DNA from 4 places in the Paracoccus alcaliphilus genome. Region 4 is predicted to be linked to each of the others. Evidence: riboswitches for the same ligand, from Rfam matches in the RefSeq annotation. Region 4 holds a riboswitch; each other region holds the start of a gene.
The links. Region 4 has a riboswitch for cobalamin ahead of JHW40_RS07095 (TonB-dependent receptor plug domain-containing protein). Riboswitches for the same ligand answer to the same signal wherever they lie in the genome.
Positions count from the first base shown of each region.

Region 1: it holds a riboswitch for cobalamin, as region 4 does, so the genes downstream of both, JHW40_RS19660 (TonB-dependent receptor) here and JHW40_RS07095 (TonB-dependent receptor plug domain-containing protein) in region 4, are expected to answer to the same signal.
Region 2: it holds a riboswitch for cobalamin, as region 4 does, so the genes downstream of both, JHW40_RS22080 (ABC transporter substrate-binding protein) here and JHW40_RS07095 (TonB-dependent receptor plug domain-containing protein) in region 4, are expected to answer to the same signal.
Region 3: it holds a riboswitch for cobalamin, as region 4 does, so the genes downstream of both, JHW40_RS05795 (DUF1636 family protein) here and JHW40_RS07095 (TonB-dependent receptor plug domain-containing protein) in region 4, are expected to answer to the same signal.

Region 1 covers NZ_CP067125.1:274,881-282,775, reverse strand. The annotation lists gene JHW40_RS19690 (amino acid ABC transporter permease) at 1-461, shown strand, start outside; gene JHW40_RS19685 (amino acid ABC transporter ATP-binding protein) at 463-1,236, shown strand; gene thpD (ectoine hydroxylase) at 1,287-2,213, opposite strand; gene JHW40_RS19675 (ABC transporter substrate-binding protein) at 2,645-3,667, shown strand; gene JHW40_RS19670 (ABC transporter ATP-binding protein) at 3,671-4,438, shown strand; gene JHW40_RS19665 (ABC transporter permease) at 4,431-5,231, shown strand; cobalamin riboswitch at 5,275-5,468, shown strand; gene JHW40_RS19660 (TonB-dependent receptor) at 5,579-7,729, shown strand; gene JHW40_RS19655 (ABC transporter ATP-binding protein) at 7,731-7,895, shown strand, end outside.
Region 2 covers NZ_CP067126.1:358,548-366,442, forward strand. The annotation lists partial or broken gene JHW40_RS24350 (IS110 family RNA-guided transposase) at 1-775, opposite strand, end outside; partial or broken gene JHW40_RS24355 (IS110 family transposase) at 861-1,019, opposite strand; gene JHW40_RS22065 (pseudoazurin) at 1,123-1,554, opposite strand; gene JHW40_RS22070 (ABC transporter ATP-binding protein) at 1,566-2,336, opposite strand; gene JHW40_RS22075 (FecCD family ABC transporter permease) at 2,333-3,370, opposite strand; gene JHW40_RS22080 (ABC transporter substrate-binding protein) at 3,367-4,377, opposite strand; cobalamin riboswitch at 4,479-4,675, opposite strand; gene JHW40_RS22085 (isocitrate lyase) at 4,787-6,397, opposite strand; gene aceB (malate synthase A) at 6,527-7,895, opposite strand, start outside.
Region 3 covers NZ_CP067124.1:1,128,371-1,136,265, reverse strand. The annotation lists gene JHW40_RS05810 (alpha,alpha-trehalose-phosphate synthase (UDP-forming)) at 40-1,470, opposite strand; gene otsB (trehalose-phosphatase) at 1,467-2,186, opposite strand; gene cobO (cob(I)yrinic acid a,c-diamide adenosyltransferase) at 2,319-2,960, opposite strand; cobalamin riboswitch at 3,001-3,200, shown strand; gene JHW40_RS05795 (DUF1636 family protein) at 3,289-3,669, shown strand; gene cobW (cobalamin biosynthesis protein CobW) at 3,673-4,719, shown strand; gene cobN (cobaltochelatase subunit CobN) at 4,719-7,895, shown strand, end outside.
Region 4 covers NZ_CP067124.1:1,396,243-1,404,137, forward strand. The annotation lists gene JHW40_RS07075 (aspartate kinase) at 1-240, opposite strand, end outside; gene JHW40_RS07080 (DUF1178 family protein) at 477-887, opposite strand; gene JHW40_RS07085 (3-deoxy-D-manno-octulosonic acid transferase) at 902-2,116, opposite strand; gene JHW40_RS07090 (Lrp/AsnC family transcriptional regulator) at 2,359-2,832, shown strand; cobalamin riboswitch at 2,896-3,108, shown strand; gene JHW40_RS07095 (TonB-dependent receptor plug domain-containing protein) at 3,244-5,169, shown strand; gene JHW40_RS07100 (ABC transporter substrate-binding protein) at 5,163-5,996, shown strand; gene JHW40_RS07105 (FecCD family ABC transporter permease) at 5,993-7,000, shown strand; gene JHW40_RS07110 (ABC transporter ATP-binding protein) at 7,006-7,749, shown strand; tRNA gene JHW40_RS07115 (tRNA-Gly) at 7,831-7,895, opposite strand, start outside.

The DNA.
Region 1 (7,895 bases), on a different replicon from region 4:
AGCTGTTCGTTCTCTATTACGGCGGGCCGCTGATCGGGCTGCGGCTGGACGCGGTGCCGGCGGGCATCCTTGGCCTGACCGTCTATGGCAGCCCCTATTTCGCCGAGATCTTCCGCTCGGGCTTTCGTGCGGTGCCGCTTGGCCAGATCGAGGCCGCCCGCGCCATCGGCATGGCAGAGCCCACGATCATCCGCCGTATCCTGCTGCCATTGGGGCTGGTGTCCGCCCTGCCTGCGCTGGTCAACTTCTCGATCATCCTGACCAAGGAAACCGTAATCCTGTCGATCATCACGGTCCCAGAACTGATGTATCAGGTGCAGCGCATGTCCACCGAAACCTTCCGCTATCTCGAAGCCAACCTTGTGCTGGCGCTGTTCTTCTGGCTGCTGGTCGAGACGATTTCCCGTTTCGGCCGCAGGCTGGAGACCCGCATCACCCGCCACCTGATCGAAAGGCCGTAACATGGTCCAAGCCTCTTCCGTCGAGATCAGCCGCGTCAACAAGTTCTATGGGCCGTTTCAGGCGCTGAAAGATGTCAGCATGTCCGTGCCGCCGGGCAAGGTGACCTGCCTGATCGGCCCATCGGGGTCCGGAAAATCCACCCTGCTGCGCTGCATCAACTTTCTTGAGGAATACGATTCCGGCGAGGTCCGCATCGACGGGCAGCTGATCGGCTATGACGCGCCGGGCCGGAAAATGTCCGCCCGCAAACTGCGCGAGATGCGCCGCTCGATCGGCATGGTTTTCCAGCAGTTCAACCTGTGGCCGCATATGACCGCGCTGCAAAACGTGGCCGAGGGGCTGATCCGCGTGCGCGGCCTGCCCCGCCGCGAGGCCGAGACGCGCGCCGCCGAGGCGCTGGAAAAGGTCGGGCTGGCGGACAAGATGGCCAACCACCCCTCGCGCCTGTCGGGCGGCCAGCAACAGCGCGTGGCCATCGCCCGCGCCGTTGCGATGGAACCCCGGCTGATGCTGTTCGACGAACCCACCAGCGCGCTGGACCCCGAACTGGTGGGCGAGGTGCTGAACGTGATGAAGGCGCTGGCATCCGAGGGCATGACAATGGTGGTGGTGACGCATGAGATGGGCTTTGCCGCCCATGTCGCCGATCAGGTGGCCTTCATGGAAAAGGGCGAACTGGTCGGCGTGGACGTTCCCAGCCGCATCCTGCACCAGCCCGAAGACCCGCGCATCCATGCCTTCCTGCGCACCTATCACGAACGCAACAGTTTCTGAGTGTCCAGCCGGGCGTGTGCAGGCAGATCACCGCCTGCACCACCGCCGGATCATTCGATGTCACCCGAAACGATCCTGATCGGCTCTTGCGGATCGCGGCGCGACAGAAAGGCCGGGCGCGGCCGGTCGGCGGCAAACGGTTCCTCGACCCGATTGGACCACGCATTATAGACGAAAAACGCGTTCGAGCGCGGAAACGGCGTGATATTGCCATTCGAGCCATGCATCGTATTGCATTCGAAAAGGATCACCGTGCCCGCCGGACCCGAGGCATATTCAATACCTAACCTGTCGGCCAGTTCGGTCAGCGCGGAGGGGCTGGGCACGCCGACCTCCTGCTTTTTCAGCGAAGCCTTATGATTGTCCTTCGGCGTTTCGCCAGCGCAGGACACATAGTGCTTATGCGATCCGGGCATCAGCATCAGCGGCCCGTTCAGCGCATCATTGTCGGTCAGAAGGATCGACGCCGAGATCGCCCGCATGCGCGGCATGCCATCCTCGGCGTGCCAGGTTTCGAAATCCGAATGCCAGTAGAATTCCTTGCCGGTAAAACCGGGCTTGTAGTTGAGGCGGCTTTGATGAAGGTAAAGATCGTCATCCAGCAGAAACCGGACCTTGCCCGCGATCCGTTCGTCGCGCGCCAGACGGTTGAAAAGCGCGCTTTCATCCTCCAGCCGGAAAATGGTGCGGACCGCGTCGGAACCGGGCTCGGTCACCACATTCCCGGCGCCAAGGCGGGCATCGCCCGACCGAAGCCGGTGCGATTCATCCTGAAGCCGTGCCACCTCGGCGGCTGAAAACACGTCGCGCAGGACCAGAAAGCCATTCTTTTCGAATTCGTCGGTCTGGGCGCGGGTCAGCGGCGCGGCGGGGGTCCATTTCCCCCAGAAAACCGGATCCTTGCGCTGCGACCAGGCCTCTTGCGCCGATCGGGTCGGATAGGTGTCAGGTCGGTTGTGAACGGCCGAGAGTGTCATTTCTTCTCCTTCTCTTTGGTTCGGATATGTGGCCCGCTGTCGTTTTCGCGGGCGGGAGGCAGCCTAACATGACCAGCGCCCGAAACTCCATGCTTCGGGGCGCGGTCCCAGATAACATATTGTTATATAATAAAAACGATTGGTTATCGGATGGCGCCCGGCCTGTCGAACCGGACCGCGCAAACCAAAGCCCGCACAGGGGAGTGCGGGCCAACTGTGGAAAAATGCAGACAGGACACCAGAACCAACCCGACCGCCGCCGTCAATAGTTCTGCCGTCCGGGCGGCGCTTTACCGCCAGTCGGGTGACAACGAACCGACCCCGCGTCAGCACCTGTTTTCGCGGCTTTCTGACACAGAACGGTGGCGCGCGACCTTCGGACCGGGTTATATCAGGCACCGCCACCGGGCGCCTATCCAAGGAGATCTGGCATGACCATCGCTTTGAACCGCCGTCAAACCCTTCTGGGCATGGGCGCCATGGGGGCTGCGGCCGCGCTTGGCACGCCCGCGCTGGCCTCCAGCCGCAATATGGCGGTGCTGCATCTGGGCAGTCATGCGCCCAGCTTCATCGCGTGGGAGCGCGGCTATTTCAAGGATGCCGGGATTGATCTGAATCTGAGGTTCTTCGAAGCCGCGCAGCCCATGGCCGTGGCCATCGCCTCGGGCGACGCGGATTTCGGCGTGACCGCCATGACCGGCGGGCTGATCAGTCTGGCCCAGAAGGACGCGGTCAAGGTGATCGGTGGTGCGCTGATCGAAAAGCCCGGCTCTCCCGGTTCGCTGGTGCTGGCCTCGAACAAGGCGTTCGAGGATGGGTTGACCGATCCCTCGCAACTGGCGGGCCGGTCCTTCGGCATCACCACCGCCGGGTCGTCCTTCCATTTCATGGCCCACAAGATCGCGCAGGCCAATGGCGTCGATCTGGCCGAGGTCGATCTGCGCCCGCTGCAAAAGCTGGGGGCGCTGGTCGGCGCGCTGTCCACCGGGCAGATCGACGCCTGGGCGATCCAGCCCAGCATCGCGACCAAGCTGCTGGCCGATGGCGCCGCGCAGCAGATCGGCACGGTGGCCGATTGTGCGCCTAACTATCAGGTGACGACCGCCTTCACCTCGACCGGCAATGCCGCGAATGAGGGCGAGCTGGTCACCGCCTTCGTCGCCGCCTATTCCCGCGCCATCGCCGATTACAACGCCGCCTTCATCGACCGCACCGCCCCCGCCGAAGAGGTCGATGAACTGGCCGCCATCGTCCACAAATATGTGGAAACCGACAGCCCGGCCGAGGTTGCGAAGGAAAACCTGATCAACGGTGCGCAGCGCATCAACGAAGGTCTGGCGCTGGCCGAGGACAGCATCATCGAACAGCTTGAATGGTATAAATCTGAAGACATGGTCGATCAGAGCGTCACGCGGGAACAGTTGCTGGATACGTCCTACGTCGAAACCATCTGAGACATGGACCTGCAACTTCGCAACATCAGCCATTCCTATGGCCCGGTCGAGGTCCTGCGCGATATCTCGCTTGATATTCCGCAGGGGCAGATCGTCTGCCTGATCGGCCCATCGGGCTGCGGGAAATCGACGCTGCTGCGCTTTCTGGGCGGGCTGGAACAGCCCCTGTCCGGGCAGGTGCTGCAACTGGGCGCCCCGCCTGCGGATTCGCTGAACCCGCTGACCTATGTGTTCCAGCATTTCGCCCTGCTGCCGTGGCGCACGGTCGAGGGGAATATCCGGCTGGTGCTGGAGGATCACGGATTGTCGCGCCGGGAGATGGACCAGATCGTTACCGACGTTCTGGCCCGCACCCGGCTCAGCGAGTTCCGCAAGGCCCTGCCCAAGCAGCTGTCGGGCGGGATGCGGCAAAGGGTGGCGATCAGCCGGGCGCTGGCGGTGCGCCCCGCCGTCATGCTGATGGATGAACCTCTGTCGGCGCTGGACAGCCAGACCCGCGAATTGCTGATGGACGATCTGGTCGCGCTGTGGATCCGCAAGCCCTTCACCTCGGTCTATGTCACCCATAACCTGAACGAGGCCGTCCGCCTTGGCCACCGGGTCGTGGTGCTGTCGCGCCGCCCCGGTCAGGTGCGGGAAATCGTCGATATCGACATCCCCTTGTCCGAACGTCATCTTGGCCATCCCGCGCTGGAGGACCGGCAGGCCCATCTGTGGGACCTGATGCGGGACGAGGCACGCGCCGCCGATCAGGAACTGCTTGATGGATAACAGCACGCAAACCGCCCGCCCGGTCCCCTTCCGGGGCGGCGGGTTCCAGCCCGTGCCGATCCGCGGCGTGGCCATCGCGCTGTTCGCCCTGCTGCTGATCGTAGCCGAGATCGGCACCCGCAGCGGCTGGATTTCGGCGCTGACCCTGCCCCGCCCCTCGGCCGTGTTCGGCACGCTTTACCGGCTGTGGGATACCGGCCTGTTATGGACGCATCTTCTGCCCTCGTTGCAGCGGCTGCTGGTGGGCGGCAGTCTGGGGCTGGCCGCCGGGATCGGGCTGGGGGTGATGATCGGGCTGTTCAGCCTTGTTCGCGCCGGTCTGGTGCCGCTGGTGGCGGCACTGTTCCCGATCCCCAAGATCGCGCTGCTGCCGCTGTTCGTGATCTGGTTCGGCATCGACGAGGCGTCGAAATACGCCCTGATCGCCTTTGGCACCTTCACCCCCACGGTGGTCGCGACCTATGGCGCGGTGGACAATGTTGACCGCACCCTGATCCGCATGGGGCAAAGCTTCGGGATGAGCTGGCTGTCCATCGTTCGCAAGATCGTGCTGCCGGGCGCCTTCCCCGCGATCCTGTCGGGCCTGCGGGTGTCGATCTCGATCGCCATCATCCTGCTGGTCGCGGCCGAGATGCTGGGCGCGCGCTATGGCGTCGGCTCCTATATCCTCGAAGCCGGGTCGCTTTATGATCTGGAAAAGCTGTTCGCGGGGGTCACCATCCTGTCGCTGATGGGCCTGATCGTGAACGCCGTGATCGGCTGGGTCGAGCGTTCCTTCATCAACTGGCGATGACACAACCCCGACCATAACAGAGTTGACGCGCCGGGTGCGCGTCACTACACGCACCCGTGACGGTTTCCGATTTCGGAATGAAAAGGGAACGCAGTGCGGACGCTTGTCCCATGCTGCGGCTGCCCCCGCAACTGTAGGCGGAGAGCCTTTGCCAACGGCCACTGGGTGCGATCCCGGGAAGGCGGCAAATGGTGTTGACCCGCAAGCCAGGAGACCTGCCGTCAGCCGTTGTCACGCGTGAACACATCGGGCGGGGTGCCCCGGTGGGACAGTCATCCGCCCGCAGATGGCGGGCAACCGGATGTCGCGTTTGCAGTGACGGTGAACCTATCGCTGGAGCCACATTCGTGCGCCATCAATCCGCTTTCCGGTCCACGCGCCGTCGCGCGCAGGACAATATCTCCGCTCATGCCCATATCCGAAACCGCAGCGCGGCCCTGCTGGCCCTGCTGATCGGTACGGCATCGCCCGCCGCCGCGCAGGATGATCTGGTGCTGGACACGATCACCGTCGAAGGACTGTCCTTTGGCGCGGGTCTGGATATTCAGACGCCTTCCACCGCGGGCAGCCGTCTGGGGCTGAGTTCCTTCGACACCCCTGCCAGCGTGCAGGTGATCGGGGCGCAGACCATCCGGCAGCGCGGGCAGCGCGATGTCAATCAGGCCATCGCCCAGAACGGCACCGGCATCAGCTTTCACGGGTCTCCGGGCAATGGCGGCACCTCGTTCAGCATGCGGGGCTTCAACGGTCATGCCTCGGTCACGCGGCTTTATGACGGCACCCGGTTATATCCGGGGTCGGGCACCATCACCTTTCCCTTCGACAGCTGGAGCGTGGAGCGGATCGAGATCCTCAGCGGTCCCGCCTCGGTCCTTTACGGCGAAGGCGGCGTCGGCGGCGCCATCAATATCATCCCGAAACGTCCCCTGACCGACCGCAGCCGGAACGAGATCCGCGCGACGGTGGGTACAGACGGCCAGCGCGGACTGGCCTTCGGCAGCGCCGGCCCGATCAACGAGGTTCTTGCCTACAGCTTCGACGTCAATGGCGCGGCAGCGGATGGCTGGCTGGACCGCAACGACACCTCCAGCCTGTCGCTGTCGGCGGCGCTGCGCTGGCAGGCGACCGAGGATCTGGCGCTGACGCTGTCCCATGATTATGGCGACAACAGGCCGGGCAGCTATTTCGGAACGCCACTGGTCGATGGTCGCATCGACGAACGCGTGCGTGATCGCAATTACAATGTCGGCGACGATCTGGTCCGCTTCAAGGACGCCTATACCCAGTTGCGGGCCGAATGGACGCCTGCGGATAACGTGACGATCCGCAGCAACAGCTATTACCTGACCAGCGACCGCAACTGGCGCAATGTCGAGGATTACCTCTATCGCCCCGAAACCGGCGATGTGCTGCGGCAGTTCTATATCGCGATCAACCATGATCTGGAACAGATCGGCAACCGCACCGACGCCACCATCCAGACCACGCCCGGCGGGATGGAAAACACCACCACCATCGGTTTCGACGTGAACCGGATCAAGTTCAGGAACACCAACAACTCACCCTATCCGGGCGAGTCGGAGGTGGATTTCCTCAATCCGCAGCCGGGTTCCTTCGGGCCGCATGACATGGCGACCACCGCCGATACGACCACCGATCAATATGCGCTGTTCATCGACAACCGGTTGCAGATCAACGACCAATGGGCACTCGTCGGCGGGCTGCGCTATGACAATCTGCGCGTCAGCCGCGTCGATCCGGCCTTTGTCCACCGGCTGGATTCCACCAGCTGGCGGTTGGGCGCGGTCTATAACCCGGTGCCCGATGTCGCCATCTATGCGCAATATTCCCGCGCGGCCGAACCGATCGGGAATGTCCTGTCGCTGTCCGAAAGTCAGGCGGATCTGAAGCTGACCAAGGCGCGACAGCAGGAAGTCGGCATCAAGTTCGGCTTTATGGACGGGCGCGGCGATGCCACGCTGGCGGCTTACCGGATCGTCAAGAACGATCTGCTGGCCCGCGACCCCGATGACCCGAACATCACCTTGCAGATCGGGCAGCAAAGCGCCAAGGGGGTCGAGGCGGCTGTCGGGTTCGAAATCACCCCGACCCTGCGCATCGACGTGAACGGGGCGCTGATCTCGCCGCGCTATGACGATTACCTGCAATCGGCGGGTGATTATTCCGGCAACCGTCCCCCGAATACCCCGCGCCGCGTGGCCAATATCTGGGGATCATGGGCCTTTGCCGAGGGTTGGGTGGCCCGCGCCGGCGCGCATTACGTGAGCGAGGTTTTCACCAATGACGCCAACACCACCACGCGCCCGTCCTACACCGTGGTCAATGCCGGGCTGCAATGGAAGCCGCGCGAGAACATGAGCCTGGACCTGAACATCCATAACCTGACCGACCGGCTTTATGCGACCTCGGGCGGGGCGACCCAATGGCTGCTGGCACCGCCGCGCAGCGCATCGCTCGATTTCCACGTCACCTTCTAGGATGGCCCAGGATCTGAAGGTGCGGGGCCTGTGCTGGGGCCCGCATCCCGCCCGGCGGATCATCGAAGAGATCAGCTTTGATGTATCCGCCGGTTCGACCACGGTGATCGTCGGTGCGAACGGGGCGGGGAAATCGACACTGCTGCGCAGCATCTATCGCCAGAAC
Region 2 (7,895 bases), on a different replicon from region 4:
TTCCTCCCGAGGAATGCTGCCGGGGCACAAGTCCCAGCCAGGCTGAGAAGTCCCTGCCTCGCCTGAAACGCCCCATGTCAGACGCAATAGCCTCAATCGCCAGCGCGCTCAGAGGGCCGACGCCTGGCATTGTCGGAAGTCGCCGCGCTATGCCCCCATTAGCCGCCAATATATTGATATTATTGATTTTTAAGTCTATCCGTGTCGTTTTCTCGGCGATCTGCTTGAGCAAATCCAGGCATTCCTCCCGGACGAGTTTCGGAAGGTCGCTGTTCGAGGCCAAAATGATCGCCTCAATAGGCCTTATCTGGCCAATGCCCTGCGGGACGGCGTGGCCGTATTCGTAGAGATGTGATCGCAACGCGTTCACCAGTTCGGTGCGCTGGTGGACAAGACGTTCCCGGCCACGAAACAGCATTGCGCGCGCCTGCTGTTCTTCCGTCTTCGGTTCGACAAAGCGCATTTCCGGGCGTTGTGCAGCGATCACCATGGCTTCGGCGTCGGCAGCATCATTCCTCTGGCGCTTTACGAAAGGCCGGACATATTGAGGCGCGATTCACCGGACCTCATGGCCAGGCCTGACCATTTCTCGCGCCCAGTAGCTTGCGCTACCGCAGGCTTCCATCACCATGATGGCGGGTTCGTGCTGCGCCATGAAGTGCCGGAACTGGACTCGTGTCACCTTCTTGCGGAACTTCACCTGCCCAGCCATGCTGGCACCGTGAAGCTGGAAGACGTTCTTTGCCAGATCCACCCCAATCATTGTATCCTTCATTTGCCGTCCTTTCCTTTGCGTGGCGTTGAACACCACGATCCTGGCACATTGCGATGCCGTCGAGGGAGGGCGGCAACCACCCCATCTCCATCGCCACGAGACAAGGTGGCAGCGCGCTGAAGAAGCCCAGAACCTGCGCCCCGCGCAGCTTCCGACGGACAAGTGCCCGTCCATCTCCATTTGCTCCGTGGACCTGAAACACATTCTTCGCCAGATCCAGTCCGATTGTGGTAATCTCCGACATGACCGCCGCCCAAGTTGGATTGTTGCGATCCCACCTTGGCACATCAATGCCGTCGGGGGGCAGTTACACCATCAATGCCCGTCCCAACCGCCCCGAGGTGGGTTCAGTTTGCGGCGTCGCGGCGTTCCAGGATCTCCAGCATCCGCTGATGGACGGGGGCGGGCAGATCGTCGGGCAGGTCGGCCTCGGTCGCGGGCGTGTCGCCGACCTGGATCAGCATTGCCATGCCCATCGTGTAATGAGGCGAGCATTTGATGCCCCAGATGCCCTCGGCATCCAGCGTGACCTCGATTTCCTCGTTGATCTTGCCGATGAATTTCTCGCCCCCCTCGGGGATCATGCCGTCGATGGTGGCGGCATTGTGGCCGGGATTGGCGGCAAGGAACTTCACCGTGTCGCCGGGCTGGATCACCAGATAATCGGGCTCGAAGGGCATCGCACCGGTGTCGTTGCGGTTGAGCATCCTGACCTCATGCACCTCGGCCATGGCAGAAAGGGGCATCAGACAGGCAAGCAGGGCAATGCGGAACAGCATGGGGTTTCCTTTCAGGCAAGGCGTTGGAAGGCAAAGACAGGGCGGCCACCGCCCGGATGGGGGATCAGTTCGGCCTCGACCGCGAAGATGTCGCGGATCAGGGCCGGGGTGAGGACATCGACCGGTGGGCCGAAAGCCACGCAACGGCCCTCGCGCATCACCATGATCCGGTCGCAGCGCAGGGCGTGATGCATGTCATGGAGTGCGATGACGGTGGTGAGCGAAAGCCCGGCGATCAGGTCGAGGATGCCAAGCTGATGGTGGATATCCAGGTGGTTCGTCGGCTCGTCCAGCAGCAGGATCCGCGGCGCCTGCGCATGGGCGCGGGCGATATGGACCCGCTGGCGTTCGCCCCCCGACAACGACGACCAGTCGCGCGCGGCCATATGCGCCATGCCCACGGCCTGCAGAGCGTCTGCGACGACCGCGTCATCTTCGGGCCGCCACGGTCGCAGGGGGCCAAGCCACGGTGTGCGACCCAGCTCGACCGCCTCGCGGACGGTGATGCGGTCGCCCGTCTCGGCCGATTGCGCGACCAGGGCCAGATGCTGGGCGATCTGGCGGCGACGCAGGCGCTCCATCGGTTGGCCGTTCAGCCGGACCTGACCCCGGCAGGGCCGCAACAGCCCCGCCATCATGCCCAGCAGCGTCGATTTGCCCGAGCCGTTCGGCCCGATCAGGCCCAGCATCTCGCCCGGCCGCAAGGCGACGCTGACATCGGCAACGATATCGCGTCCCTGCGCGGTGCGACTGGCGCCGATCACCTCCAGCAGCGCGGTCATCGCTGCCGTCCCCGGATCATGACGACGGCGAAGGCGGGCGCGCCGACCAGCGCGGTAATGACACCGATGGGCAGCACCTGCCCCGGAATGACGATGCGCGAGACCACATCCGACAGTACCAGAAACACCGCCCCGGCCAGTGCCGTGGCCGGAACCAGCCGCGCATGACGGCTGCCGACCAGAAAGCGCATCGCATGGGGCACGACCAGCCCGACAAAGCCGATGGCCCCGGCGATCGAGACCATCACCGCCGTCACCAGCGCCGCCGTGCCGATCAGAACCGCCTGCGTGCGCCGCAAATCAATGCCAAGCGCAGCGGCGGCATCAGCGCCAAATGTGAAGGCGTCCAGAGCGCGGACATACCACAGCGTCACCCCCAGCCCCAGCGCCGCCATCGGCACCGCCAGCCGGGTATCGGGCCAGCGCACACCAGAAAGGTTGCCCAGCAGCCAGAACATGATGCCCCGCGCCTGTTCGGCGCTGGCCGATTGCGCGATGATCAGCGCGGTCAGGGCGTTGAACATCTGCGATCCGGCGATGCCTGCCAGGATGATGACCCCGGCCCCTCGCAGGCCTGTCCCGCCACCTGCGACCCGCGCCAGGCCCGCGACGAGCGCGAAGGCGGTCAACGCGCCCGCAAAGGCTCCGGCGGACATGCTGACCAGCCCGCCACCGACGCCCGCCACCGCAATGATGACCGCCCCGGTCGAGGCCCCGGCCGAGATCCCCAGCAGATAGGGCTCGGCCAGCGGGTTGCGCAGCAGCGCCTGAAGGATCAGCCCCGACAGCGCCAGACTGGCCCCGCCGCAGGCCGCGACCACGGCACGCGACAGCCTGTAATGCCAGATCACGCTGGCGTCGATCGGGTCCAGCACCTGCGAGGACAGACCGGCCTTGACCGCCATGACCTCGATCACGGTGGCCAGCGGGATACGCGTCTCGCCGACCGCCGTGCCGAACAGCAGCGCCGCGGCCAGCACCAGTGGGGACAGCCACAGCCAGCCCATACCACGAGTCGCGGCGCGTTGGTTCATTGCGTCAGACCGAACCCGGCCAGCGAATCCGACAGCGCCTCAAGCGCAAAGATCGAACGGACCGAGGGGTCCATGGCATTCGCTTCCATCGTCAGGATGCGGTCGTTCTGCACCGCATCCATTTCGCTGGTGACGGGATCGCCGGTCAGGAATTCACGCTTGACCTCGATATCGTCGGCGGGAAAGCGACGGCGGTTCATCTCGGCCGCGACGATGAAGGTCGGGTTGGCGCGGGCGATGGTTTCCCAGCCCACGGTCGGCCATTCCTCCTGCGAGGTGATGACGTTCTGCACCCCCAGCTTGGACAGCATCCAGCCCGGCGCGGCATTCACCCCGGCGACATAGGGGTCGATCCCGATATCGGCCGAGGAATACCAGAACACGCCCGACACGTCCTCGGGCAGGTTCAGCGCCTGCGCCTGTTCGACCGCTGCCGCCTCGCGCGCCTTCAGGTCGGCGATCAGTTCCTCGCCACGATCCTGCACGTCGAAGATCGCCGCCAGTTCCTCGATGCCCTGATAGAGCAATGCGGTGTCGAACATGACCGTGCGTTCGCCATCCATGCTTTGGGTATTGTCCTTGCCGACGCATTCGGCGGGCATGATCCAGCTGGGGATCTGCGCGTCGTCGAACATCTCGCGTGTGCCGACCGCGCCTTGCGGGCCGATCATCCATTCATAGGCGGTGACGACCAGCCCGGGCCGTTTTTCCAGCACGCTTTCAAAACTGGGGGCATTGTCCGAAAGACGCTCGACCCCGGCATCGACCTCCTCGAATTCCGGCAAGACCGGATTGATCCACAGCGCCGTCCCCGCGACCTTGTCGGCAAGGCCCAGCATATACAGGATCTCGGTCGTGCTCTGGCCGACGCTGACGACGCTTTCGGGCGCTTTGTCAAAGCTGACCTCGTGACCGCAGCTTGTCAGGGTCAACGGGTATTCGGTGGCCGCGAACGCCATCGGCGCCAGCGTAAATGTGGCGACAATCGCCGTGGTAAACCTGAGCATAATGCTTCCTTCCGCTGCATTATGGGCAGGCCGAACAGGCGGGTTGCGGTCGGGCATACAGGGGCACCGAACACAATCCCCTCCCGAGCCGACCCGCTCGGATTGGTCAAACGTCGCCGGCAGGTCTCCTGACTGACGGGTCACAGCTGGCTCGACCTTCCCGGACCCTGGGTCCAGTGGCATATTCCGAGCCGGGCTCACCGCCTACAGTTGCGGGGGCAGTTCCGGTTCGGGACGTGAAACACCCCGGCGGATTCCCTTTCAATTCCTTGCGGAAACCGACACCCTTCCCCTAGCGCCTGACGGTGTTGGTGGCAAGTCGCGGATGCAGGGGCAAAGCGCCGCCCCTTTCGGGGCGGCGCACCGGGCGGCGGGTCCAACGCCAGAAGGCCGCCGACCGGATCCGGGTTTATTCGGCGGCGAACTGGTTCATGGTGTTCGCGTGTCCGCCCGCTTTCAGCGCGCGCTCGCCCGCGACCATTTCCTTGAACGTGTCGCCAAGGTCCGAGCCGACTTCGTGCTGGTGCCGGACCGCGCTGATGCCGCGACGGATTTCCTCGCGCTGCACGGTCTTGACATAAGCCAGCATCTTCTGCTCGCCGAAATAGCCGTGCGACAGCTCATCCACCGATTTCGCGGTCAGGTGGAAGGTCGGCAGGGTGATCAGGTTGTGGAACACGCCCGCCCGCGCCGAGATGTCAGTCTGGAAGCGTTGCAGACGCGTGTCGGCCTCGTGGCCCAGATCGGTGTCGTCGTAATCGGCCTTCATCAGCTCAACGCCGTCGGGATAGTCGGCCTCGTTGATCCGGCCTTCCTTGATCCACTGCGCGCGGACCTGTTTGCGCAGGTTCAGCGTCCAGTTGAAGCTGGGCGAGTTGTTATAGGTCAGCTTGGCATCCGGCACTTCCTTGCGGATCTCGGCGACCATTCCGGCGATTTCGTCGACATTGGGCGTGTCGGTCTCGATCCACAGCAGGTCCGCGCCGCCGTCGCGCAGGCTGGCGATGCAGTCCTCGATCACGCGGGCGCGGCCGGTACCTTCGCGGAACGGAAACAGCCCGTTGGGCAGGCGGGCAGGCTTGACGAATTCGCCACCCTGCCAGATGGCCAGCTCGCCCTCACGGATCGGATTGGCGTCAGAGATCGGCGCGGTTTTCAGCCATTTGAGATACTCGGCGGCATGATCGCCGGGGCGCTGGCTGACCGGCACCTTCTGGGTCAGACCGGCGCCAAGACTGTCGGTGCGCGCCACGATCACGCCGTCATCGACACCCAGCTCCTCGAAGGCCAGACGGCAGGCGCGCAGCTTTTCGATGAAATCCTCGCGCGGGACGGTGACCTTGCCGTCCTGATGGCCGCATTGCTTGGCGTCGGACACCTGGTTCTCGATCTGCAGCGCGCAGGCGCCGGCCTTGATCAGTTCCTTGGCCAGCAGATAGGTGGCATGTTCGTTGCCAAAGCCCGCGTCGATATCGGCGATGATCGGCACGACATGGGATTCGAAACCGTCGATCGCCGCGATGGCACGCTGGCGTTCCGCATCCGTACCGGCCTCTTTCAGCGCCTTGAACAGGTCGTTCAGCGCCACCTCGTCGGCCTGCCGCAGCGAGACATAGATCTCGTTGATCAGATCGGCCACGGCGGTCTTTTCGTGCATCGACTGGTCGGGCAGATGACCCCAGCGGTTGCGCAGGCCGGCAACCATCCAGCCCGACAGATAGACATAGGTGCCCCTGGCCGTGCCGCGCAGGCGCTTGACCGATTTGATCATCTGCTGGGCGTGAAAGCCCGACCAGCAGCCAAGGCTTTGCGTGAATTTCGAGGTATCGGCATCATAGGCGGCCATGTCGGCGCGCATCACCGTTGCCATGTCGCGGGCGATGTCCAGATGCGTGTCATAGGTGCTTTGCAACCGCAGTTGCACGATGTCATCGACCGTAACGCCACCCGGCGTATTCCCGGAGGGGTAGCGCGACAGGAGCTCGGCACGGATTTCCGAAAAAGTCTTTCGGTTCTTCATATTGTTTCCTTTCAACATGGTCGGTTCTGGTTTTGACGGGTTCGGATTGCGACGGGGTATTGTCCGGAGAGCAGTCCCCGGGGATCGGCCCGCCGAAGGGGGAAAGCGTGCGAATGATGTCCATGGGGTTCAGTCCAATGCGTTCAGGACACGACTGGCCGGGGTGGTGATGAAGTCGGGCAGCACGTCGGCCGTGACCGCCTCCTGCACGATCCGCGCGGCACTGGCGTAATGGCCGCGATGAAAACCGTTCGGGCCAAGGCGTCCGAGGATGCGGAGGATTTCCTCCTGCACCAGCTGCCCGAACCATTCGTCCGTCAGCCGGCCCTCGCCGCCATCGGCCAGCACCACCGGCGCATTGTGCCGGCGCCATTGCCACAGCTGCGCGCGGCTGATCTCGGCGGTGGCGGCATCCTCCATCAGGTTGCTGATCGGCACCGCGCCGCGGCCTTGCAGCCATTGCGCCAGATATTCGATGGCGACCGAGATATTGGTGCGGATACCGGCCTCGGTCACCTGACCTTGATGCGGGGCCAACAGCTTGGCGGGCTCGATCCGGTAATCCTGACGCTGGCGGCGGATCTGGTTCAGCCCCGGCATGGCCGCATCGAAGACCTCGCGCGCGACCGGCACCAGATCGGGATGGGCAACCCAGGTGCCGTCATGGCCCAGTTCGACCTCGCGCCGCTTGTCCTCGCGCACCTTCGCGAATGCGGCCTCGTTGGCGGCGGGATCGCCCTTCACCGGGATCGCGGCGGCCATGCCGCCCATCGCATGGATGCCCCGGCGGTGACACACCTTGACCAGCCGCGCAGCATAGGTCGCCAGAAAGGCGCGGTCCATCGTGACCTCTGCCCGGTCGGGCAGAACATAGGCGCCGTGATTGCGCAGCGTCTTGATATAGCTGAAGATATAATCCCACCGGCCACAGTTCAGCCCGGCGATATGGTCGCGCAGTTCCCAGATGATCTCATCCATCTCGAAAGCGGCAGGCAGGGTCTCGATCAGCACCGTGGCCTTGATCGTGCCGGGGGCGAGACCGATCTTGTCCTGCGCGAACAGGAACACCTCGTTCCAGAACTTCGCCTCGCGATGGCTTTCCAGCTTGGGCAGGTAATAGAACGGCCCGCGTCCCGAAGCAGCCAGCGCGCGGCCATTGTGAAAGATGTTCAGCCCGAAATCGAACAGCGCGGCCGAAACCGGCTGGCCGCCGATCAGCACATTCGATTCCGCCATATGCAGTCCGCGCGGGCGAACGATCAGCAACGCGGGATCGAGGCCGATGCGATAGGACTTGCCGGTCTTCGGATCGTCATGTTGCAGCGTGCCGTCGCGGTAATCCAGCATGTTCGCATGGCCCGCGATGATATTGGCGAAACCGGGCGAGGTCGCATCCTCGAAATCGGCCATGAAGACTTTCGCGCCCGAGTTCAGCGCGTTGATCATCATCTTGCGATCCACGGGGCCGGTGATCTCGACCCGGCGATCGGCCAGCGCC
Region 3 (7,895 bases), 270 kb from region 4:
AAGTCTGTTTAGCAGAACATCAAGAATGCAGATCAGTCGTCATCGCTGAACAAACGGATCAGACTGGTCCTGTTGATCTGTTGACGATACATCAACAACCTGGCCGCGTTCCGCCGCCGCCTGTTCCAGCGCGTCCAGATAAGTGGCCGACCACCAGCCGACATCATGTTCGACCACATCGCGCAGCAGCGCGGCATGGCGGCGGCGGCGTTCGTTGGCGCCCATCCGCATGGCGATTGCCATCGCCTCGGCCAGTTCCCACGGGTCATGGGGGTTGATCACCAGCGCCTCTTGCATGGTATCGGCGGCGCCGGCAAAGCGCGACAGGATCAGCACGCCCGGATTGGTGACGTTCTGCGCCGCGACATATTCCTTGGCCACAAGGTTCATCCCGTCGGCCAGCGGCGTCACCAGCCCGATATGCGCCTGCCGATACAGCCCCGCCAGAATCCGCCGCGGCAGGGAACGGTGGATGAAGCGGATCGGCGTCCAGTTGATCGTCGCATATTCGCCATTGATGCGCCCGGCCAGATGCTCGGTTTCCTCGCGGATGTCGCGATAGGCCGCCACCGCCTCGCGCGTGGGGGGCGCGATCTGCAGGAACGCGATGCGCTCGATCATGTCGGGGTGGTTTTCCAGCAGGATCTGGAAGGCACGGAACCGCTGCGGGATGCCCTTGGAATAGTCCAGACGGTCAACGCCGATCATCATCTGCGCGCCGGTCAGGGTCCGCATTCGGTCCTCGTCCGGGGCATCGCGGGCTTCTTGCATGAAGGCGGCCGTGTCGATGCCGACGGGAAAGACGCCCAGCCGCACCAGCCGCCCGCCCAGCCGCATGCGGTCATGGCCCAATGGCTCGACATCCATCAGCTGCCGGGCGCTTTCGGACAGGTTCGACAGGTCGCGCTGCGCCTGAAAGCCCAGCAGATCGTAATGCGACAGCCATTCAAACAGCTCGGCCGGGTTGGGCAGGGCGGCGCAGTCGGCGGGACCGGGAAAGGGGATATGCAGGAAATGCCCGATGGTGCCGGTCACGCCGCGCTTGCGCAATTCGGCGGCCAGCGGGAACAGTTGGTAATCCTGCACCCAGATGCGGTCGTCGGGACGCAGATGCGGCAGCATCAGATCGGCGATGCGGGCATTCACCCGGCGATAGCCTTCCAGATATTCCGGCAGGATATGGGACAGATCGGCGCGGCCATGACACATCGGCCACAGCACCGAATTGGAAAACCCCAGATAATAGCTGTCGAAATCCGCCTGCGTCAGATCGAACGAGGCGCGCCCGAACGACGCCCCGTCGTGAAAGACCAGATGATCCGAAGCCACCTGCGCGGCTTCGCCCGAAAAGCCGATCCACAGCCCGCCCGAGGTCTTCAGCGCATCCTCCAGCGCCACGACCAGCCCGCCCGAGGGGTTTTCACCCAGGGGCAGCCGGTTCGAGACGACGACCAGACGTCCACCGCTCATGCCGCATCCTCCAGCCAGCGCAGCATGGCGTTCGGGTCGGCCAGACGGTGGCGGGCCACGCTGTCGCCGGGCCCGACCTTGATGCCGATGCCACCGCGATCCTGCGCCTCGGCGATGGCGGCCTCGTCCGTCAGGTCGTCCCCGGCATAGATCGCAAGCCGCCCGGCAAAGGGCGGATGCTGCATCAGCAGCGCCAGCGCCCGGTCCTTGCCCGCCGAGGCCGGACGCAGCTCGACCGCCATCTTGGCCGGTTGCAGCACCAGCGAGGGATAGTCCCCGGCCAACGCCTGCATGGTCTGGGTGACCCAGCATCCCAGTTCGGGGGCGGCGCGGTAATGCAACGCCACGCCATGCGGCTTGGCTTCGACCAGCAGGCCGGGATGCTCTGCCGCCAGCGCCGCGACCCGCCGTTGCAGGGCGCCGACATCCACCCCCTCATCGTCAATCGGGCGGATGGGCTGGCCCGGCAGCGAGAGTTCGGCCCCGTGGCTGCCGGCGACAATGCCGGGAAAATCGGGCAGAAAGCCCCGCAATTCACTGGCCGAACGCCCCGAGATCAGCGCCACCGCCCCATCCAGCCGCCGATACAGCCGCGCCAGCGCCCCCGGCAGCGCGGGGGGCACGGAAATCGCATCGGGGGTTGGGGCGATCTCTACCAGGCAGCCATCGAAATCCAGAAACAGGGCAGCATCGGCAGGGATCTTGGGGGGCAGCATCGCGCAGCAACTCCTTTTACATCCGCGCCGCGCAGGCATTCCCGGCCGCCGAAAGACAACCCGCCGGGGCCGATGCGGTTCAACGCCGCACGGAAAGATTTTTGCAACGCAGCAAAGATGGGACGGACCGGATCAGAACTCAACCCCCGGCTGGGCCTTGACGCCTGATCGGAAGGGATGTTTCAGCAATGCCATCTCGGTCACCAGATCCGCCGCCTCGATCAGCAGATCGGGGGCGTTGCGGCCGGTCAGCACCACATGGGTCAGCGGCGGCTTCTCGGCCAGCAGGAAATCCACCACCTCATCCGCCTGCAAATAGCCATAGCGCAGCGCAATGTTGATTTCGTCCAGCAGCACCATGCGAATCGACGGGTCGCGGATCAGGTCCTTCGCCTTCTGCCAGCCTGCCTGAGCGGCGGCGATGTCGCGGGATTTGTCCTGCGTTTCCCATGTAAACCCCTCGCCCATCGCGTGAAACTGGCACAAATCGGCGAAATGCGCGGTCAGCAGACGGCGTTCGCCGGTGTCCCACGCGCCCTTGATGAACTGCACCACCGCGCAGGGCATGTCATGGGCGATGCAGCGCAGGATCATCCCAAAACCGCTGCTGGATTTGCCCTTTCCCGGCCCGGTATGGACGATGATCAGGCCCTTTTCGCCGGTCTTGCCCTGCATCATCCTGTCGCGGGCGGCCTTGATCTTTGCCATCTTCGCGGCGTGGCGGGCCTGTTCCTCGGCGGTGATGGGGGGGGTGATGTCGTGGCTGTCGGTCATGCTTTGTGCTCCTCCGGCTTGACAAGACAGGGGCGCACGCCTCAGTTGGGGGCGCGCTGGTTCCTGTCCTATGACAGGCCAAGAGGGAATGCGACAGGCATCACGCCTGAAAGCAGCCGCCCCCGCGACCGTGACCGGAAAGGTCGCCCAAGCCACTGGCAAATGCCGGGAAGGCGGGCCGACCGTTGGGGAAACCCTGAATCCGCAAGCCGGGAGACCTGCCAGCGCACGATTTTCACGGGCGGACGGGGTGATCCGCGACCGGTTGGCAGGGGTGTGTCCCTGCCCCTCGGCCCATGCCCCGCGCCACCAGTTCACGGAGGGCCGCATGGCGCGCGCCGTATTGCATGTCTGCACGACCTGCCGGGGCATCGACCCCGAGGCCGCAGCCGACCCCCGTCCCGGCGCCGAACTGCACGCCGCCCTGACCGCATCCGCCCCGGCGGGGGTCGAGATCCGCGCCGTCGAATGTCTGTCGGCCTGTTCGCAGGGCTGCTCGGTCGCGCTGTCGGGCCCTGGCAAGTGGACCTATGTCTATGGTCGCCTGACGCCCTCGGACGCGCCAGAGATCCTGACGGGCGCCGCCGCCTATGCCGCCGCCGCTGACGGGCTGGTGCCGTGGCGCGAACGCCCCGTCATCTTCCGCAAGCAAAGCCTTGCCCGGATTCCGCCGCTTGTCCCCCTGCCCGATCCCCAAGAAAGTGAGTGATCCATGTCCGATCTGACCAAAACCCCCGTCACCGTCATCACCGGCTTTCTCGGTTCCGGCAAGACGACGCTGATCCGGCATCTGATGGCCAACCCGCAGGGGCGGCGGCTGGCCGTGCTGGTCAATGAATTCGGCACCGTGGGCGTCGATGGCGATATCCTGAAATCCTGCGCGGATGAGAACTGCCCGGCGGAAAACATCATGGAACTGTCGAATGGCTGCATCTGCTGCACCGTCGCCGATGACTTCATCCCGACGCTGGAGCGGCTGATGGCGATGCCCCAAAAGCCCGACCATATCCTGATCGAGACCTCGGGGCTGGCCCTGCCCAAGCCCTTGCTGAAGGCCTTTGACTGGCCCGCGATCCGGTCGCGCATCACCGTCGATGGCGTGATCGCGCTGGCCGATGCCGAGGCCGTGGCGGCGGGCCGCTTTGCCCCCGACGAATCCGCGGTGCAGGCCCAGCGAGAGGCCGATGACAGCCTGGACCACGAAACCCCGCTGTCCGAGGTGTTCGAGGATCAGATCGCCTGCGCCGATGTCGTGCTGCTGACCAAGGCCGATCTGGCCGGGCCGGATGGCGTGGCCGCCGCCCGCGCCGTGATCGAGGCTGAATCGCCGCGCAAGCTGCCGATCCTGACCGTGACCGAAGGCGCGATCGACCCGAAGGTGATCCTTGGCCTTGGCGCGGCGGCCGAGGATGATCTGGAGGCACGCCCCAGCCATCACGACGGCGCCGACGACCATGAGCACGAGGATTTCGATACCGTGGTGATCGAGCTGCCCGAAATCGACGATCCCGCGCAACTGGTCGCCGGGATCGAGCGGCTGGCGGTCGAGCAGAACATCCTGCGGGTCAAGGGCCATGTCGCCGTTTCGGGCAAACCGATGCGTCTGCTGGTGCAGGCGGTGGGTGCGCGGGTGCGGCATCAATATGACCGTCCCTGGGGCGATCAGCCCCGCGCCTCGCGTCTGGTGGTCATTGCCGAACATGACGATGTGAACGAAGCCGCGATCCGCCGCCTGTTGCTGGAGGCCGTGCCCGCCTGATGCATGTCGTCTTTCGCGAAAGCCACGGTCTGGAAGAGACCGACACCCCCTATGATCCCAGCCAGACGCCGGGTGATCTGGTGGTGCTGTCGTTTTCCGACAGCGATCTGGGGGCCTTCGCGGCAGGCTGGCACCGGGCGCGGCGGGGTGCGGCGGGCGGATTGCCGTCGTTGCGGCTGTGCAATCTGGTGGCTTTGCGCCATCCGGTGTCGGTCGATACCTATGTCGAGCAGACACTTGCCGGTGCAAAGGGCATCCTGATCCGCCTGATCGGGGGCGAGGCCTATTGGCCCTATGGCCTCGCCTCGGTGCAGGATCTGGCGCGGCGTCGCGGGATCGCGCTGGCGGTGCTGCCCGCCGACGGGCGCGACGATCCGCGTCTGGATGCGGTCTCGACCGTGCCCGCCTCGACGCTGCGGATGCTGAAGCGGCTTTGCGATACCGGGGGGGCGGTGGCGGCGCAGGCCGCGCTGGCGCAGATGGCGATTGCGGCGGGACTGTTCGCCAGGCCGGTGCCGGGGCAGAAATCCCTGCCCCGGATGGGATTTTATGACCCGCAGGCCGGAGTGATCCCGGCGCCGCCGGATGGGCCGCTGGTGCTGGTCAGTTTCTATCGCAGCTATCTGACCGCCGCCGATACCGCGCCGGTCGATGCGCTGATCCACGGTCTGCGCGACGCGGGGTTTGCCGCTTGCGGGGTCTTTGCGCCCTCGCTGAAGGCGCCCGGCTTTGCGGATTGGCTGACGGGGGCCAAGATCGCGCCGCAGGCCATCGTCAACGCCACCGGCTTTTCCGTCCGCTCCGATGGCGCTGCGACGCCCTTCGACACCTTCGGTTGCCCGGTGTTTCAGGTCGCCCTGTCCACCAATCGCCGCCGCGAATGGGCCGGGGCGGAACGCGGCCTGTCCCCCGCCGATCTGGCCATGCATGTCGTGTTGCCCGAGGTCGATGGCCGCATCTTTGCCGGTGTCATCAGCTTCAAGGCGCCCGAACCGCGTGACCCGGATCTGCAATACAGCCGCTTTGCCCATCGCCCCGATCCCGACCGCATCGCCGCGACCGTCGCCCGCGTCGGCGCTTGGCTGCGGCTGGGCCGGACCCCACCGCAGGATCGGCAGGTGGCGCTGATCCTGTCCACCTATCCGGGCCGGGACTGGCAGATGGCCCATGCGGTCGGCCTCGACGCGCTGGCCTCGGCCGATGCGGTGGCGGGGATGCTGGCCGATCAGGGCCATGACATCGCCCCCGGCGCCGCCAGCGATCTGCGAACCGCGCGCATCCGCTGGCCGCTGGCCGAATATCTGGCGGCGCTGGACCACCTGCCGCAAACTCTGAAGGGCGATCTGACGGCGGCATGGGGTGTCCCTGACAGCGACCCGGATTGCGATGGAAAATCCTTCCAATTCGCTGCCATCCGCCGTGGCAAGCTGCTGCTGGCCCTGCAACCCGAACGCAGCCAGCGCGCCAGCCGTGACGACGATTATCACGACCTGACCCGCGTGCCGCGCCACGCCTATGTCGCGTTTTATCTGTGGCTGCACCGGCAGGGACTGCATACGCTGATCCATATGGGCGCGCATGGCACGCTGGAATGGCTGCCGGGCAAGGCGGTGGCGCTGTCGGGTGATTGCTGGCCCGAGGCGCTGACCGGCCCGCTGCCGGTGATCTATCCCTTCATCGTCAACGACCCGGGCGAGGCCGCGCAGGCCAAGCGCCGCCTTGGCGCCGTCACTCTGGGGCATATGCCGCCCCCGATGATCGCGTCGCGGCTGCCCGAGGCGATGTCGGGGCTGGAACGCCTGCTGGACGAATATTCGACCGCCGACGGACTGGACCCGGCCCGGCGCGACCGGCTGATCGCATCCATCCGCGACGAGGCCCGCGCGGCAGGGGTCGAGGATGATCTGGGCATCCCCCCCGACGCCAGCGCCGCCGAGGCGATCACCCGCATCGACCGCTTCGTCTGCGACATCAAGGAAAGCCAGTTCGGCGAGGGGCTGCATGTCTTCGGCACCGGTCCCAGCGGCGCGGATGAGCGCGCGGGCCTGCTGACCGCGCTGGCGGGGCGGCATGTCGCGCCGGGCCCCTCGGGCTCGCCCGCGCGGGGGCGGGCGGATGTGCTGCCGACCGGGCGCAACCTCTATTCCGTCGATCCGCGCGCGGTGCCAACGCCTGCCGCCCATGCGCAGGGCGTCAAACTGGCCGAGGAATTGCTGCGCCGTCACTTGCAGGATCACGGCGACTGGCCGCGCGGGCTGGTCGTCGATCTGTGGGGCAGCGCGACCATGCGCACGGCGGGCGAGGAATTCGCCATGGCGCTGCATCTGGCGGGGCTGAAACCCGTCTGGGATGCCGGATCGGGCCGGGTCTCGGGCGTGGAAATCGTGCCGCTGGCCTTGCTGGGGCGCCCGCGCATCGATGTGACGCTGCGGGTATCGGGCCTGTTTCGCGATGTGTTCCCCGTCTTGGCGCAACTGTTCGAGACCGGGGCCGAGGCACTGGCCGGGCGCGAGGAATCGCCCGGTGACAACCCCTATCTGGCCCGCAGCCCGCGCGTCTTCGGCCCGCAGCCGGGCCAATACGGGCTGGGCATGGGCATCGCGCCCGAGACGTTCACCGATCAGGCGCGCAAGGCGGCGGGCGAGGCATGGCTGGCGGCCTCCAGCTGGGCCATCGGCCGCGACGGCTTGCCCCGCGACGACCGCCCCGCGCTGGAGGCCCGGCTGGCGCGCGCCGACAGCTTCGTCCATGCGCAGGATCTGCCGGAAAGCGATCTGCTGCTGGCCAATGACTATGCCGCGCACGAGGCCGGTTTCGCCGCCGCCATGGCCCGGATCGGGGCCGCGGCCCCCGCGCTCTATCATCTGGACGCGACGCAGCCCGACCGCCCGCGCGCCCGCACCCTGACCGAGGAAATCGCCCGCACCGTCCGCGCCCGCGCCACCGATGCGCGTTGGGCCGATGCGATGTGCACCCATGGCTTCCGGGGCGCGGCAGAGATCGCGGCGACGCTGGATCACCTTGCCGCCTTCGCCCATCTGGCGGGTGCGGTGCCGCCGCATCTGTTCGACCTCTATCACGACGCGACATTGGGCCGGGCGGAAGTCGTCGCCTTCATGGAGCGCGAAAACCCCGCCGCGCTGGCCGCCATGCGCGACCTGTTCCGGCGCCTGCGC
Region 4 (7,895 bases):
CAGCCCGGCAGTGACATTCTCGCCCGAGCTGACCACGGCGTCGTATTCGCGCGCGTCGAACATGGGCGAGGTCTGTTCGACCCAGCCCACCAGTTCATTGGTCTTGCCGGACATGGCGCTGACGATGACGATCACGTCATAGCCGCGCTCGACCTCGCGCTGGACCTTGGCGGCGGCGTTCCGGATCCGATCCAGATCGGCCACCGAAGTTCCACCGAATTTCATGACCAGAAGCGGCATCGCGGGCCTCCAGCAAGGGGTTTCATTCCGCGGGCTTTTATGGGCGGGTGCGGAAAACCGCAAGGGGGCGCGAGACGCCCGGGAAAAATCCATCGCCATTTTCCGCCGCCCCGCCCGGCCCGCCCGCGCCCGACACCCAAACCACCCGCCTCATCTTTGGTGTGAAAATATCCCGGGGGGTCGCGCGCAGCGCGACGGGGCAGCGCCCCGGCAACCGACCCGCCAATGCGGCCGGTTCAGTTGGCCTTCTGGCGCGGTCGGAAGGGCAGGGGCATGACCGGCACGCCGTCCTCGACCAGCGCGCGGGCCTCGTCGGGACGGGCCTCGCCATGGATGGCGCGGGCCGGGCTGCGGCCTTCATGCATGGCGCGGGCCTCGTCGGCAAAGCTCAGCCCGACATAATCCGAGTTCTGTTCGACATGCTGGCGCAACCTGTCCAGCGCGGTCTCGATATCCGATTGCGGGGCCGTCAGGCTGGGCCGCTCGGCGGGCACGGCAGGGGCCATCAGCGCCTTTTCCACCTTGGCATTGCCGCAGATGGCGCAGCCGACCTGACCGGCAGCCCTCATCGTCTCGAACCCGTCCGAGGACCGGAACCAGCTGTCGAACTCATGCCCATTCTCGCAGCGAAGATTGTAACGGATCATGTGACTACTCGGCTTTACTGCCCCTGTATATCGTTTCTGTCGCGGGTATTCGCAAGATCGCGAAGCCGCGCGATCAGGGACGCGGGATTGCCTGCGCGCCGGTCCAGCACCGCGCGGGCGGCATGTCCCATCCGCTGCGCCTGCGCCGGATCAGCGGCCAGCCGGGCCACCGTGGCGCCCAGATCCTGCGGATGAAGCTGCCGCGCGGCCCCGGCCTGCGCCAGCGCCGCAAAGCCTTCGGCATGGTTGCTGACATGGGGGCCGTGCAGGATCGCGCAGCGCCATGCGGCAGGCTCCCACGGGGTGTGCCCGCCCCGGTCGGTCAGCGTGCCGCCGATGAAACAGATGCCTGCAGCCGCATACCAGCGCGACATCTCGCCCAATGTATCGGCCAGCAGCACCGGCCCGCTTTCCGCCCCACCCGACCGCCGCGCCACGGTCAACCCGCGCGCCGCGATCAGCGTCGCGATCTCATCACCGCGTCTCGGGTGGCGGGGGGCCAGGATCAGCCGCAGATCGGGGCAGGACTGCCGCGCGGCCAGCCAGGCATCAAGGATCACGCCGTCCTCGCCCTCATGAGTCGAGGCAGCCAGCCACACGCGGTCCCGCGCCGGATCGTCGGGCGGCGGCGCAATCGCGGCGGGGGCCAGCAGCTTCAGGTCCAGACGCGGCAGGATCGCGGCTTGCGGCAGGCCAAGGGCGCGCAACCGCTCCTCGCTGCCCGCATCCTGCGCCGACAGCGCCTCGATCCGGCCCAGAACCGGCGCGATCAGGCCGCGCAATCGCCCCCAGCGCACCGCCGAGCGGGCCGAGATCCGCGCCCCGATCATCGCCTGCGGCACGCCCCGCGCCGCCAGCATGCGCGAACGCAGCGGCCAGAACTCGCCCTCGACGGTCAGCGCCAGACGGGGGCGGGCGGCGTCCAGAAACCGCCCCAGCGCGCCCGGCACATCCAGCGGCGCCAGCCGCGCAGGCAGACCCCATCCCGCGGCCATGTCGCGCCCGGTCGGGCTGTTGGCCGTCACCAGAACCTGCGCCGATCCGGCCAGCGCCTCGATGATGATGCGGGCGGAAACCAGCTCTCCGACCGAGGCGCCATGCACCCAGATATCCGCCTGCGGGGGCGGATCGTCCAGCACCAGCCGCTGCCGCAGTGTTTCGCCTCCGCCCATCATGGCGCGCAGCCGCAGGCCGGTTTCGGCAAGGCGGGCGGCGGCGGTGTGAATCATCGTCTGAACTCCGGTTGGCGGCCCGCCTATCTAGGGCGTCGGACAATGGCTTGGGAAGGCTGTGCTTTTGTGCCGGTCAGAAGGTTCTCTCATAACCATTTGTAAGAGAATGAAAAACCACAAAAATGGCAGAAAAATCGCCAATACACGATAAAGACAGTGGACATTTCGCTATTTTAGAGCATTCTGAAGAACAGGAAAGCGGGCCCTGGGCCCGCATCACGCATGAAGGACGACCGCAGATGACCGCGCTTGACCTTATCGACCGCAAGATCGTCGCCGAACTGATGCGCGACGCGACGATGCCTGTCGCCCGGATCGCGGATCGGGTGGGGCTGACGCAGACCCCCTGCTGGAAACGCATCCAGAAGCTGGAGGCGACCGGCGTGCTGACCGGTCGCGTCGCTTTGGCCAATCCCGCCCGTCTGGGCTTTGGCCTGACCGTCTTTGTCGGCGTCGAGGCCCCCGATCACAGCAGCGAATGGCGCCAGCAATTCTCGCGCGCGATCGACACCATGCCCGAGATCATGGAGGTTTACCGCATGGCCGGGGAGCTGGATTACCTGCTGCGGGTTTCGGTCTCGGACATGGCCGATTTCGACCGGCTGTATCGCGACCTGACCGATGCCGTGCCGATCAAGAACATCACTTCGCATTTCGTGATGGAGAGGATGCGGTTCTCGACCAGCTATCCGGTCGATACCCGCAACCGCTAAGGCAGGCCGCGCCTGTTGGCGCAATCAGCTACCGGATCGCTTGACAGGGCGGGGCGGCTGCGCCATGCCGTTATCAGCTTCGGTTCCGGTTCGCGCCGGATGAAAAGGGAACGCCGGTGCGTGCCCTTCGCCATCTGGCGAAAGGTGCAAATCCGCGGCTGCCCCCGCAACTGTAAGCGGTGAGCGATGGCCCTCCATGCCACTGGACGCAGTCCGGGAAGGCGGCCAAAGCGATGATCCGCAAGCCAGGAGACCTGCCGGTGCGCTCACCCATTTCCGGCGCGGGGCGCGCACGGAAAGCGGCCACTCCGCAGAGGTGACAGCCACCGTGACCGCGGCGGGCCGTCCCGGCCTGATCCGCAGTCTGCATCTGCAAACCGCAGGCCAGGCCTGCGCTGGAAAGGCCCTGTCATGTTTCGTGACCGCAATTGTTCCCTGATCGCCCTGACCGTCGCCCTGACGCCCTTTGCCGCGATGGCGCAGGATGGTGCGCTGATGCTGGATGAGATCGTGATCTCGGGCGGGATGAGCCCGGTGGCCGCCGATGGCTATGGTCGCGCCCATACGGTGCTGACCGGTGACGAGATCGAGGCGCGCGGCATCGCCACCGTTCAGGATGCGCTGCGCGGCGTGCCGGGCGTTTCCGTCACTTCGACCGGAGAGACGCTGACCGGCATCCGCATCCGGGGCGGAGAGGCCAACCATGTGCTGGTGCTGATCGACGGGGTCGAGGCCAATTCCCCCGGCCAGGGGAACTATATCTTCAGCGGTATGTTGACCGACAATATCGAGCGGATCGAGATCCTGCGCGGCCCGCAATCCTCGATTCACGGGCCCAACGCCGCCTCGGGCGTGATCTCGATCACCACCCGCCGGGCCGACGCGCCGGGTCTGTCCTATGGCGGTGGCGTAGAACTGGGCGGTCAGGGCACTCGCGCTGCTAATGCCTATCTTCGCGCGGCGGGTGAGCGCGGCGCGATCAGCTTGTCCATCGCCAGCCGCCACACCGATGGCGACGACACCTCGCGCACCCCCGGTGGCGATCGCGATTTCAACGACCGCGAGGCGCTGGCGCTTAATGGTTCCTACGATCTGGGCGACGGGATCAGCACCGGTTTCACCCTGCGCCGAAGCTGGCAGAAATACGGTTATGATCAAGCCGGCTCATATGATGAGGACGGCGCGTGGGAGCCGGTGGATGACCCCGACGATTACGTCATCGACGCCCCGCTGACCGCCGACCGGGACGAGGTCTATGGCTCGCTCTGGCTGGAGGCCGAGGCGATGGGCGGCAGGCTGCTGAACCGGCTGACCGTGACCGGCGTGAATCAGGATACCGATCATTTCAGGGACGGCGTGCCGGATTACGACGATGCTTCGCGTCGTCGCGAACTTCGCCTTGGTGCGACATGGGCCATTGACGGTAATGATGCCCGCAATGCCGCGCAAAAGCTGAATTTCGCCGCCAGCAAGCGGCGCGAGACCTATCGGGCCTCATTCGCACCGGGCGGCGATTACGAACGTGACATGACTTCGCTGGCGTTGGAATATCAGGGCGGTTTCGACAACGGCGCCAGTGTTCAGGCCGGTATCCGGCGCGATCTGAACGATGTCTTTCGCGACGCGACCTCGTGGAACCTTGCCGCTGCGTGGCAGGCGCCGGAGCGCGATCTGCGGCTTCGCGCTGCCATCGGCCGGGCCACGGTCAATCCGACCATGTTCGAACAATATGGTTATATCCCCGGCAGTTATGAGGGCAACCCGGACCTGACGCCGGAAACCAGCCTCGGATATGAAATCGGCGCCGATCTGGGTTTTGCCGACGGGCGCGGGCAGGCTGGGCTGACCGTCTTTACCAGCAAGGTCGAGGACATGATTATTGGCACCGGCGAAACCTCGGTCAATATCGACGGCACCAGCACCCGCAAGGGTTTTGAGCTGACCGCCGACATGCAGGTGACCGGCAATTTCCGCATTGGCGCCGATTACACCTATAACGATGCGAGAAAAGAGGATGGCGGTGTCCTTGCCCGTGTGCCGCGCCACGAGGCACATCTGCGCGCGCGGGTCGATTTTGCGCAAGGTCGCGGCGCGGTCACGGCCGAGTTGCGTCATGTCGCCGGCAATCATGATGAAGAATGGTTTCGCAGCTTTGCCCCGGACACCACCAAGCTTCCCGATTTCACCACCGTCAACCTTGCGGCCCATTATGACCTGACCGACCATGTCCGCCTGTCGGGCCGGGTGGTGAACCTGTTCGACAAGGATTATTCCGAGGCATGGGGCTATTACGGGCAGGGCCGCACGGCCTATGTCGGGCTGTCCGCCAGATGGTGAGGCGCTGGCTGCTGGCCGCCTGCCTTGCGGGCGGCATTGGCGCAGGTGCCGGGGCCGCGCCGCCGCAGCGTGTGCTGTCGATGAACCTCTGCACCGATCAGTTGGCGATGATGCTGGCCGCGCCGGGGCAGTTGGTCTCGGTCAGTCATCTGGCGCTGGACCCGCGCGCCTCGGCCATGACGCGCGAGGCGGCGGGCTATGAGGTCAATCACGGGCTGGCCGAAGAGGTGTTTCTGATGCAGCCCGATCTGGTGCTGGCGGGGCGCTATACCTCGCGGACGGCGGTGGATATGTTGCGGCGGCTGGAGGTGCCTGTCGAGGAGTTCGACATCGTGAGCGACCTTGACGGGCTGCGCCACGGCATCCGCCGGATGGGGCAGGTGCTGGGCCGAGAGGCCGAGGCGCAGCGGATCATCCAAGGATTCGACGCCGATCTGGCGCGGCTGGGCGATGCCGAGGGAAAGGACCCCAGCGCCGCGCTTTATTCCGCGAATGGTTACAGTTCCGGCGATTCCAGTCTGGCGGGGCAGATCCTGCTGACGGCAGGCTTTCGCAATATCGCCGCCGATGCGGGCATCCCCTTTGGCGGCTTCCTGCCGCTGGAATTGCTGGTGCTGGCCGACCCCGATCTGGTGGTGCTGGACAGCCGCAATCATGGCGCGTCGCGCGCCGAAGAGATCTATGACCATCCCGCCCTGCGGCAGGTCATGGCGCAAAGCCCGGTGGAAACCGTCAGCGACCGCGACTGGATCTGCGGCACTCCGCATGTGCTGCGCGCCATCGAGACCCTGGCCCGGGCGCGGGCGGCACTGGTGGGCGGGCAATGACCAGGCGCGCGCAGGGGCGCAATCATCTGCTGCTGGCGGCGCTGGCGGTTCTGGTCGCGGCGCTGTGTCTGGCGTCCCTGCTGATCGGGCCGTCGGGCCTGTCTGCGCGTCTGGCGCTGCCTGCGTTGCTGGGGCAGGGCGATCCGATGCTGGTTCTGGTCATGCAAGAGGTCCGCTTGCCGCGCGCGCTGCTGGCGGTGATGGTCGGCGCGGCGCTGGGGCTGTCGGGGGCGGTGTTGCAGGGGTTCCTGCGCAACCCGCTGGCCGAGCCGGGGCTGATCGGCACATCGGCCTCGGCCGCGCTGGGGGCGGTGCTGGCCATCCATACCGGACTGGCGGCGGCATGGGCGCCGGGCCTGCCGCTGGCGGCGCTGGCGGGGGCGCTGGTCTCGGTCCTGCTGATCCTGCTGCTGGCCGGGCCGCGTGGGGGAACGCTGGTGCTGATTCTGGCGGGGATCGCGATTTCGGCGCTGGCCGGGGCGGGCACCTCGCTGGTGCTGAACCTGTCGCCCAACCCCTTTGCCGCCAATGAGATCGTGTTCTGGATGATGGGCTCGCTGGCGGATCGCTCGATGCTGCATGTCTGGACGGCGGCGCCGCTGATGGTGCTGGGGCTGGTGCTGCTGACCGGTGTCGGACGGGCGCTGGACGCGCTGACACTGGGCGAGGATGCGGCGGCCAGTCTGGGCATCCGGCTGGGGCGGCTGCGGTTGGGCATCGTCGCGGGTGTCGCGGCGCTGATCGGGGCGGCGACGGCGGTCGCGGGGGCCATCGGCTTTGTCGGGCTGGTGGTGCCGCATCTGCTGCGGCCTCTGGTCGGGGCCAGCCCGGCGCGGCTGATCCCGGCCTCGGCGCTTGGCGGGGCGGCGATGGTGCTGGCCGCCGATATCGCCGTGCGGCTGATCCTGCCGGGCCGCGATCTGAAACTGGGGGTGCTGACCGCGCTGATCGGCGCGCCGTTCTTTCTGCACCTGATCCTCAAGACACGGAGGCAGGGGCTGTGAGCATCTTGCTGGACCTGTCCGGGCTGTCCGTGCGCCGCAATGGCCGCGCGGTGATCGAGGGCGTCGATCTGCGCATCGGGGCCGGTGAATTCGTCGGTCTGCTGGGGCCGAATGGCGCGGGCAAGACGACGCTGCTGCGCGGGGCATTGGGGTTGCTGCCCGCGACCGGGCATTCCTCGCTGGTGGCGATGGGGCAGGCACTGCGGGCGCGGGCGGTGGCCTTCATGCCGCAAGGGCGCGACATTGCCTGGCCGATGCCGGTCGAGGCGCTGGTGGCGCTTGGCCGCATCGCCCATCCCGGCGCGGCGGGGGATGCCGACCGCGCCGCCATCGAACGCGCCATCGCCGCGCTGCAACTGGAGCCCCTGCGTCACCGCCCCGCAACCCGGCTGTCGGGGGGCGAACAGGCGCGGGTGCTGATCGCGCGGGCGCTGGCGCAGGAAACCCCGCTGCTGCTGGCGGATGAGCCGATCGCCGGGCTGGACCCGGCGGCCCAGATACAGGTGATGCGGCTGTTTGCGGGGCTGGCAGGGCAGGGTGGCGCGGTGCTGGCCTCGTTGCACGATCTGGGGCTGGCGGCGCGGCACTGCACCCGGCTGGTGATGCTGCATCAGGGGCGGATCGCTGCCGACGGGTCGCCCGAACAGGTGCTGACGGCGGATAACCTGGCCTGCGTCTTTGGCATCAGGGCGCATCTGTCGCAGGGTGCGGACGGCCTGCTGTTCCAGCCGCTTGATACGATGACCTGAGACCCGGATCCCGCGACGCCACAAAGCCGCCGCCGAAAAACCAAAAGGCCGAACCCGCGAAGGTCCGGCCTTTTGGTTGTTTGGAGCGGGCGATGAGATTCGAACTCACGACCCTAACCTTGGCAAGGTTATGCTCTACCCCTGAG